Regions from separate parts of the Duganella sp. LjRoot269 genome, predicted to be linked through region 3. Evidence: predicted binding sites of a transcription regulator. Region 3 holds the regulator's gene; each other region holds the start of a gene.
The links. Region 3 encodes sigma-54, which starts transcription at its own class of promoters, with help from an activator protein. Its sites were predicted from a motif close to TGGCANGNAANCTGCTTT; they were not measured.
Positions count from the first base shown of each region.

Region 1 (3,250 bases), 300 kb from region 3:
GCCGCGTGAGGATATCTGTAGGTCCTGGGCATAGTTCTGGCGGTTTTGTGCCACCAGGCCGGGCACCGCCGCCAACGCCTCGCTGGCGTTGACGCGCGCCTGGCCGTCGCGGATCCGCGCGGCGTCGATCACGTCGATCGCGGCGGGCATGTCGAACACGGTGTGGCCTACGCGGGTGGCGCTGACCACCACCACGTCAGGCGGAACGCCGGCTTCCTCGGCGGCCACGGCGCCGCTGCCAAGGGCGAACAGCGCCGCCACCGCATTCAAGGGGAAAAGGGATTGCTTCATGTTGTCTCCGTTTTGGTCAGTGTTATATCGGACCAGTAAGCAATATACCTGCCATCCGGTTTTTATGCGTGGCATGGCGATTGCAATGGTATGGGTATTTTCTGAAAGGCGACTCCATGAACAGCTCCCGCATCCTTCTATCTTTGCTCCTCCTGCTGGCCGGCCCGGCATGGGCCGCGCCTCTAGCCTACGTGCCGAATGAAAAATCAGGAACCGTCAGCGTGATCGATACGTCCACCGATAAAGTGCTGCGCCAGATTGCCGCCGGCAGGCGGCCGCGCGGTATCGCCGCCGATCCGGCGGGCACGCGCTTGTTCGTGACCGATGCCGTCAGCAACGCGCTGCTGGTGATCGACACCGCCAGCGGCGCCGTCGTGCGCAGCATTGCACTGGGCAAGTCGCCGGAGGGCGTGGGCGCGTCGGCGGACGGCCGCTATGTCGCCGTGGCGGTCGAGGAAAGCAATAGCGTCACGCTGATCGACGCCCGCAGCGGCGAGGTGCTGGCCGATATTCCTGTGCGGGGCAAGAATCCCGAGCACGCCGTGTTCAGCCCGGACGGACGCTGGCTGCTGGTCAGCGCCGAGGAGGCGGAGCAGGTCGACGTGATCGATGTCGCTGCACGGCGCCAGAGCGGCTCCGCCGCCGTCGGCATGCGCCCGCGCGGCATGGGTTTCAGTCCGGACGGCGCCCGCGCCTATGTGGCTTGCGAGCTGGCCAACGCCGTGTATGTGGTCGATATGGCGACCTTGACGGCGGTGGCGCGCATCCCCGCCGGCAGGAACGCCAACGGCATAGCGGTGCATCCGAACGGCCGCCTGGTCTACGTCTCGAACGGTATCGACGGCAGCGTGATGGCGATCGACACCGCCACCAATGCCGTAGTGGCCACCGTCGCCGTCGGCAAGCGGCCCTGGAACATGGCGTTGACGCCGGACGGCGCCAGGTTGTACGTGGCCAACGGCCGCTCGAACAGTGTTTCCGTCATCGATACGGCCGGCGCCGTCAAGCAGCCGGACATTGCCGTCGGCGAGCTGCCTTGGGGTGTGGTGATCCGCTGATCCCGCTGCTCCATCGGCACACAACTGTTCCAAAGATGAACAGTTGTCACGCGGCCGCGACAGGCCGTAGCACCCTCGCCGCACGGTATTCCCCTGTATGAGCGGTGCTGGCACGGTGCTTGCGAAAAGGAGAGGGCGCAGTACCCACCGCCGCTACGCTTTACAGCGGCCTCATAACCACAGCAGAAAGAGGACGACATGAATCTCGCAGACATCAGCAAACTGGGCGTTGCCAATCCATTCAAACAACGCTATGACAACTACATCGGCGGCAAGTTCGTCGCGCCGGTCAAGGGCGAATACTTCGGCAACGTCACGCCGATCACCGGCCAGGTATTCTGCGAAGTGGCGCGTTCCACCGCCGAGGATGTCGAGCTGGCGCTGGATGCCGCCCACGCCGCCAAGGACGCCTGGGGCAAGACCTCGCAGACCGAGCGCGCCAACATCCTCAACAAGATCGCCGACCGCATGGAAGCCAACCTGGCGCTGATCGCCACCGCCGAAACCATCGACAACGGCAAGCCTATCCGCGAAACCACCGCTGCCGACATTCCGCTGGCGATCGACCATTTCCGCTACTTCGCCGGCTGCATCCGGGCCCAGGAAGGCTCGGTGGCACAGATCGACGCCGAAACCTATGCCTACCATTTCCACGAGCCGCTCGGCGTGGTCGGCCAGATCATTCCGTGGAACTTCCCCATCCTGATGGCGGTGTGGAAGCTGGCGCCCGCGCTGGCTGCCGGTAACTGCGTGGTGCTCAAGCCCGCCGAGCAGACGCCCGCCTCGATCATGGTACTGCTGGAAGTGATCGGCGACCTGCTGCCGCCGGGCGTGCTGAATGTGGTGAATGGCTACGGCCTGGAGGCCGGCAAGCCGCTGGCGTCCAACAAGCGCATCGCCAAGATCGCCTTCACCGGCGAGACCGGAACCGGGCGCCTGATCATGCAGTACGCCGCACAGAACCTGATTCCCGTCACGCTGGAACTGGGCGGAAAATCGCCGAACATCTTCTTCGAGGATGTGATGGACGCCGACGACGCCTTCTTCGACAAATGCCTCGAAGGCTTCGCCATGTTCGCGCTGAACCAGGGCGAGGTGTGCACCTGCCCCTCGCGCGTGCTGATCCAGGAATCGATCTACGAAAAATTCATCGAGCGTGCGCTGGCCCGCGTGGCGGCGATCAAGCAGGGCAATCCGCTGGACGCCAGCACCATGCTGGGCGCGCAGGCCTCGCAGGAGCAGCTGGAAAAGATCCTGTCGTACATCGACATCGGCAAGCAGGAAGGCGCACAGCTGCTGGCGGGCGGCGGGCGCAACGTCCAGGGTGGCGACATGAAGGACGGCTACTACGTGCGTCCGACGGTGTTCAAGGGCGATAACTCGATGCGCATCTTCCAGGAGGAGATCTTCGGACCGGTGGTGTCGGTGACCACCTTCAAGGACGAAGCGGATGCGCTGCGCATCGCCAACGACACCTTGTACGGCCTGGGCGCCGGCCTGTGGACGCGCGACGGCTCGCGTGCCTTCCGTGTCGGTCGCGCCATCCAGGCCGGCCGCGTCTGGACCAATTGCTACCACCTGTATCCGGCCCACGCCGCGTTCGGCGGCTACAAGCAGTCGGGCATCGGGCGCGAGAACCACAAGATGATGCTGGACCACTACCAGCAGACCAAGAACCTGCTGGTCAGCTACAGCCCGAACGCGCTGGGCTTCTTCTGATCATGAACCACGTCATCGCCCGCGTCACGGCAACTCCGGCGGCGCTCGACATGATCGCCGCCCTGCGCCGCCGGCATGGGCCGTTGATGTTCTTCCAGTCCGGCGGCTGCTGCGACGGCAGCGCGCCGATGTGCTACCCGGCGGGGGAGTTCGACGTCAGCGACACCGACGTCTACCTCGGC
Region 1 is NZ_CAXUSL020000001.1:1,266,951-1,270,200, forward strand. It holds gene ACSQ3S_RS05460 (TonB-dependent receptor family protein) at 1-291, opposite strand, end outside; gene ACSQ3S_RS05465 (beta-propeller fold lactonase family protein) at 408-1,349, shown strand; gene adh (aldehyde dehydrogenase) at 1,548-3,068, shown strand; gene ACSQ3S_RS05475 (DUF779 domain-containing protein) at 3,071-3,250, shown strand, end outside.
Region 1: the regulator sigma-54 is predicted to act here: its motif matches at 1,458-1,475, upstream of adh (aldehyde dehydrogenase).

Region 2 (3,250 bases), 6.0 Mb from region 3:
ACATGCGCTCTATCGTTTCCGGGGTTTTACCGTCCAGGAACAGCGCGGTGGCGGTCGGCCCCGGCGCGACGGCGTTGACCGAGATGTTCCTGCCGCGCAGCTCCTTGGCCAGGATGTTGGTCATGACCTCGATCGCCCCTTTGGTGGCGGCGTAGATCGCGTAGCCGGGCAGCGCCAGGCCGATCATGCTGGTGGAGAAATTGATGATGCGACCGCCGTGTTGCAGCTTGGCGGCAGCTGCACGCATCGTGTTGAAACTGCCTTTGACGTTGACCGAGAACAGGCGGTCGAAGGTCTGGTCGTCGGTGTCGGCCAAGTGCGGCAGCGCCGGCGGCATGATGCCGGCGTTGTTGACCAGCACATCGACGCGGCCCAGTTGCGCGATGGCCGCGTCGAACATGGCGCGCACGGCGGCCGGGTCGGCGACGTCGGCCTGGATGGCGATGGCGGTGCCGCCTGCGCCGGCGATGGCGCCGACCACCTTGTCGGCTTCGGCGGCATTGCCGGCGTAGTTGACGACGACCGCGTAGCCGTCTCTGGCCAGGCGTTGGGCGATGGCGGCGCCGATGCCGCGGGAGGCGCCGGTAACGATGGCAACTTGTTTCATGTAGTACTCCTTCAATGAGAGGTTGGTGTGAAAGAAGTATCACTCGCCATCAAAAATGAATAAACCCATCAAAATTGCTTTAAGTATGCAATTTTCAATAATAATCACGCCCGCGCGACACACGCCCGTCAGCCCCCCTGCCTTGCCCCGGCGTGCTACATTACGTCGGCAAATCCCCGATACTCGGGGCGATCTGGAGCACAATTTGATGAATTCCCCCTTGGCGCCGGCCACGCCACAATGGCGCTACAACGTGGTGCACGAAACCCGGTACAGCTATCAAAACATGGTGACGCTGTCGCAACAGCTGCTGCACCTGACTCCGCGCGACCTGCCGTTCCAGAAGACTGAAACCCATCATTTGCTGATCGATCCGGCGCCGGACGACAGCGCCGACAGCCAGGATTATTTCGGCAACAACATCCGCCGCCTGACGATCACCACGCCGCACAAAATGCTGCTTGTGCGCGCCGAATCGACCGTGGCGCTGGGGCCGCGCCCCGATTCCACTGGCATACGCGGTTCCCTGCCCTGGGAATCCCTGCGCGACCTGCTGAAACAATCGCGCCAGGCCGACATGCTCGATGCCGGCCGCTATCTGTACGAGTCGCCGCACGTGCGCTGGACGGCCGCGCTGCGCGACTACGCCCAGCCCAGCTTCACGCCGGGCCGGCCGCTGCTGGACGCCGCGATGGAACTGACCGAGCGCATCTTCGACGACTTTGAATTCGACGGCGGCGCCACCGATATCTCCACGCCGCTGGAACAGGTGCTGGCCGGGCGCCGCGGCGTATGCCAGGATTTCGCGCAACTGATGATAGGCGGCCTGCGCAGCCTCGGTTTGCCCGCGCGCTATGTCAGCGGCTATCTGCAGACCCATCCGCCCGAGGGCCAGCCGCGCCTGATCGGCGCCGACGCCTCGCACGCCTGGGTGTCGGTATTTTGCCCGGAACTGGGCTGGGTCGATTTCGATCCGACCAACCGCTGCCTGGTGCAGCGCGAACACATCACCATCGGCTGGGGCCGCGATTTCAGCGACGTCACGCCGATGCGCGGCGTGGTGCTGGGCGGCGGCGCCCAGGAGCTGCAGGTCAATGTCACCGTCACGCCGCTGACGCCGGCGCAGCCGCCAGCGCAGCCGCAGCCCGCCGCCCAGCCGCCGGGCCAGATGCAGACGCCGGTCCCGCTGCCCGGACAGCCCGTCTAGTCCGTCCAGTTCGGCCGGCCCCGGCGCAGTGCGCAGCGCACCGGGCTGGGGCATCGCGACGATGGCGCCGTGCGCCGGCGCGGTGCGGCGGCGGCCCGGAACCCCGCCCCGCCGCCTTTCCACCTTGTGCCAATGGCATGCTTTCTGCTTAGTGCTGTGATATCCGCGCTCCGGGCACCTCCCGCGCCGCCGTGTCTCCACACCAGAGAAAGAAGCTCACCGTATGGCTATCCGTGTCGCGTTGCACCACAAAACCAGCTACAGCTACGACCGCCTGGTTGCGCTTTCGCCCCACGAAGTCCGCTTGCGCCCGGCCCCCCATGCGCGCACGCCCATCCTGTCGTATTCGCTGACGGTCGCGCCGGAGCAGCACTTCATCAACTGGCAGCAGGACCCCTACGGCAATTACATCGGCCGCTTTGTGTTCCCTGAAAAGGCCGACCGGCTGGAATTCACCGTCGACCTGGTGGCCGACATGACGGTGATTAATCCCTTCGACTTCTTCGTTGAAAAATACGCCGAGCAATTCCCCTTCGCCTATCCGGAACAGCTGCGCGCCGAACTCGGCCCGTATCTGCAGAGCGAGCCGCCCGGCGCGCTGCAGACCGCCTGGGTCGAGGCCGCCCGCGCCGACCTGCTGAAGGAAAAGATGGGCACCAACGACTTCCTGGTGGCCATCAACCAGCGCCTGCAGGGCGATATCGGCTACCTGCTGCGCATGGAGCCGGGCGTGCAGACGCCCGAGCAGACGCTGGAAAAACGTTCGGGCTCCTGCCGCGACAGCGGCTGGCTGCTGGTGCAGATCCTGCGCGAGATGGGGCTGGCCGCGCGTTTCGTGTCCGGCTACCTGATCCAGCTGCGCGCCGACCAGCAGGCGCTCGACGGCCCCAGCGGCACCAGCGTCGACTTCACCGACCTGCACGCCTGGGCCGAGGTGTATGTGCCGGGCGCGGGCTGGATCGGGCTCGACCCGACCTCGGGCATGCTGGCCAGCGAAGGCCACATCCCGCTGGCCTGCACCGCGCAGCCCTCGTCGGCGGCGCCGGTCACCGGCTTCACCGACAAGGCCGAGGTCACCTTCCATCACGAGATGACGATCACCCGCATCCACGAAGACCCGCGCGTGACCAAGCCGTATTCGGAGGACGACTGGCGCAAGATCGACCAGCTCGGCCAGCAGGTGGACGCCGACCTCAAGCAGCAGGACGTGCGCCTGACGCAGGGCGGCGAGCCGACCTTCGTATCGATCGACGACATGGACGGCGCGCAGTGGAACACCGAGGCGCACGGCGCCGACAAGCGCAGGCTGGCCGGCGAGCTGATGCATCGTCTGAAGAACCATTTCGCGCCGGGCGGCATGCTGCATTACGGCCAGGGCAAATGGTATCCGGGCGAACCGCTGCCGCGCTGGGCGCTGAACATCTACTGGCGCGTCG
Region 2 is NZ_CAXUSL020000001.1:6,948,270-6,951,519, forward strand. It holds gene ACSQ3S_RS31065 (SDR family oxidoreductase) at 1-607, opposite strand, end outside; gene ACSQ3S_RS31070 (transglutaminase-like domain-containing protein) at 816-1,814, shown strand; gene ACSQ3S_RS31075 (DUF2126 domain-containing protein) at 2,038-3,250, shown strand, end outside.
Region 2: the regulator sigma-54 is predicted to act here: its motif matches at 1,948-1,965, upstream of ACSQ3S_RS31075 (DUF2126 domain-containing protein).

Region 3 (3,250 bases):
CCGCCATCTGCCCCATCGCGTGGTCGAACACCTTGCGGCCCCAGCCCAGGTAGCGCTGGTCGCCCGTCACGCCGCCGACCGCGGTGACGGCCAGGCCTTCCCAGTAGTAGTGGTTGTTGCGGCCGCCCTTCTTCGCATCGGAGTGCGCCATCGTGGCGTCGGCCAGCGTCTTGAGCCAGCCTTCGATGGCCTGCTGCTGCGCGGCGCCGGCGGCCGGCTTCAGGCGCGCATAGCTGAGCGCCATGCCGCCCAGCGTCCACTTGCGCACGTAGTAGGCCTGCTCGCTGGACAGCTTGCCCAGCATGGCCTTCTGCCCGGCCCAGCTGGCCAGCCAGGTCAGCGCGCAGGCGCCGTCGGCCGCGTTGGCCTTGGGGTCGAGCTGGTAGGCGGTGGCGCCCTTCGCCACCTCGGCCAGGAAGTCTTCGATCGGCTTGGTGTTGGCGATGTTGCGCGCCCGTAGCACCGGATCGATGACGGAATGGTGCGCGTCCGAGTAGTAGCTGTTGGCGTCGATGTCGATGCGGGCCGGCGGCGGGGCTTCGCACGCCAGCGCCGCGCCGGTGGCGAGCAGGCCAAGCAATGACGTGCTGGCAATCAGGTGAGATTTCATGGGAGGGCTCATCAAGTTAAACGTTTAACTATCTTACCTCAAAAAAGGGCGCCGATGCGCCCTTAGTCGAGTGGTGCCGGGGCCGTTGTTATAGGGCGGCGGCAGCGGGTTCGTAGCTATCCGGGAGATGCTTGATCGCATCGTGGCCGTGCTCTTGGACCTTGGCTTTGTATTTCATGACCTGCCGATCCAGCTTGTCGATCAGCGTATCGATGGCGGCGTACAGGTCCTGGGACAGGCTTTCCACGTAGACGGTTTTACCCGACATGCGCAGGTTGATTTCAGCCTTCTGGCGTTTCTCTTTCTCTTTAAGGTTATCTACAGTCAGAATGACAGCAATATCAATCACTTGATCAAAGTGGCGTGTGACGCGTTCGAGCTTGTTCTGCACGTATTCACGGATGGCCGAGGTCACTTCGAGATGATGTCCACTGATGGTGAGATTCATACACACTCCTAAAGATGATGTCGCTTCTTACGGTTAGTGCGTGGCCCATTACTACCGGGCGCGCAGGAACCAAGTAACTACAAAGACTTGCGGAGACTGACTGGCGGGATTTTCAACGCTTCGCGATATTTGGCAACAGTTCGTCGCGCAATCACCATGCCTTGTTCTCCCAGCATGTCCGCAATCTTACTGTCGGATAAAGGATTTTTCGGGTCTTCTGCTCCTGTCAATTGCACGATGAGTGCGCGTATCGCCGTCGAACTTGCTTCCCCTCCCGCTTCGGTGGCGACATGGCTACCAAAGAAATATTTCAACTCAAACATGCCGTGCGGGGTCAGCATGTATTTTTGAGTTGTTACCCGAGAAATAGTACTCTCGTGTAAACCCAGTGTATCAGCAATTTCGCGAAGCACAAGGGGGCGCATGGCAACCGCGCCGTGCGAGAAAAAGTTCTTTTGTCTTTCTACTATCGCCTGGGCGACGCGCAGGATGGTGTCGAAACGCTGGCGCATATTCTTGATCAGCCACTTGGCTTCCTGCAGCTGCGCGCCCATCGCGCCCTCGCCTTTTCCCTGCTTGAGCAGGTTGGCGTACATGGCGTTGACGCGCAGGCGCGGCATGACGTCGTTGTTCAGGCTGACCTGCCAGCCGGTGCGCGATTTCTTGACGATGACGTCCGGCACCACGTAGTCGGACACGTCCGACGCGAACGCCGAACCGGGGTGCGGATTGCACTGGCGGATCACGGTCTGCGCCTCGCGCAAATCCTCGTCGTCGCACAGCAGCGCTTTTTTCAGCTTGTTGAAATCGCGCTGGGCAAACCACGTCAGATGGTTTTCCACGATGGCCAGCGCCATGCGCCGCGTCACCATCGGCACGCCCGGCAAGCGCTTGATTTGCAGCGCCAGGCACTCGGAGGCGTTGCGCGCGCCCACGCCCATCGGATCAAAGCTCTGCAGCAGCGACAAGGCGGTCTGCAGTTCGTCGATGTCCAGTTCCAGCTCCTCCGGCAGGCGGGCGTGGATGTCCTCCAGCGATTCCTCCAGGTAGCCGTTTTCGTCGAGCGCGTCGATGATCAGCTCGACCAGCGCGCGGTCGCGCATTTCCAGCACCGTCACGCGCATCTGTTCCATCAGGTGCTCGCGCAGCGTGCAGTGGTTGGCTTCGAGCTGCGGGCGCGCGTCCTCGTCGTCGGGCGCCTTGCTGCGGCCGGCGTCGCTCCAGTCGACGTCGGCGTCGCTGCTGGTGCTTTCGGTGTCGGCGGCAGGGCCGTCGTAGTTGTCGGCGTCGGCGGCCGGCGCTTCCTGCGCGTTGGGCGGGCCTTCCGGCGGCGCGTCGCCGACCGGGGCCTGCTGGCTGATGGCGCCGTCCGACAGCAGCCGCAGCGAGCGGTCCAGCGGGTCGTCGAGACGCTCCAGCAGCGGGTTATCGGTCAGCAGCTGTTCGAGTTCCTGGTGCAGCTCCAGCGTGGACAACTGCAGCAGCCGGATCGACTGCTGCAGCTGAGGTGTCAGCGCGAGGTGCTGCGACGTGCGCAGTTGCAATGACTGTTTCATGGGGTAAGGCTACATCCTGAAGTGTTCACCCAGGTACACGCGACGCACCGACTCATTGGCGATGATGTCGTCTGGCCGGCCTGAAGCCAATACCGTGCCCTGGTTGATGATATACGCGCGGTCGCAGATGCCCAGCGTCTCGCGCACATTGTGATCGGTAATGAGGACGCCGATGCCGCGTTCCTTGAGGAAGCGCACGATGCGCTGGATCTCAATGACGGCGATCGGGTCGACCCCGGCGAATGGTTCGTCGAGCAGCACGAAGCGCGGATTGGTGGCCAGCGCGCGCGCGATCTCGACCCGGCGGCGTTCGCCGCCCGACAGCGACAGCGCCTGGTTTTCGCGCAACTTTTCGATCTGCAAATCGGCCAGCAGGGTATTGAGCCGTTCATCAATTGCAGCCTTGGATAAAGGCTTGCCGTCCACTTTCTGGATTTCGAGGACGGCGCGGATATTTTCTTCCACGGTCAGCTTGCGGAACACCGACGCCTCCTGCGGCAGGTAGGACAGCCCCAGCGACGCGCGGCGGTGGATCGGCAGGCTGGAGATGTCGGTGCCGCTGATGTCGATGGTGCCGGCGTCCGACGGCACCAGGCCGACGATCATGTAGAACGAGGTGGTCTTGCCGGCGCCGTT
Region 3 is NZ_CAXUSL020000001.1:966,841-970,090, reverse strand. It holds gene ACSQ3S_RS04230 (alginate lyase family protein) at 1-610, opposite strand, end outside; gene hpf (ribosome hibernation-promoting factor, HPF/YfiA family) at 699-1,058, opposite strand; gene ACSQ3S_RS04220 (RNA polymerase factor sigma-54) at 1,136-2,614, opposite strand; gene lptB (LPS export ABC transporter ATP-binding protein) at 2,624-3,250, opposite strand, start outside.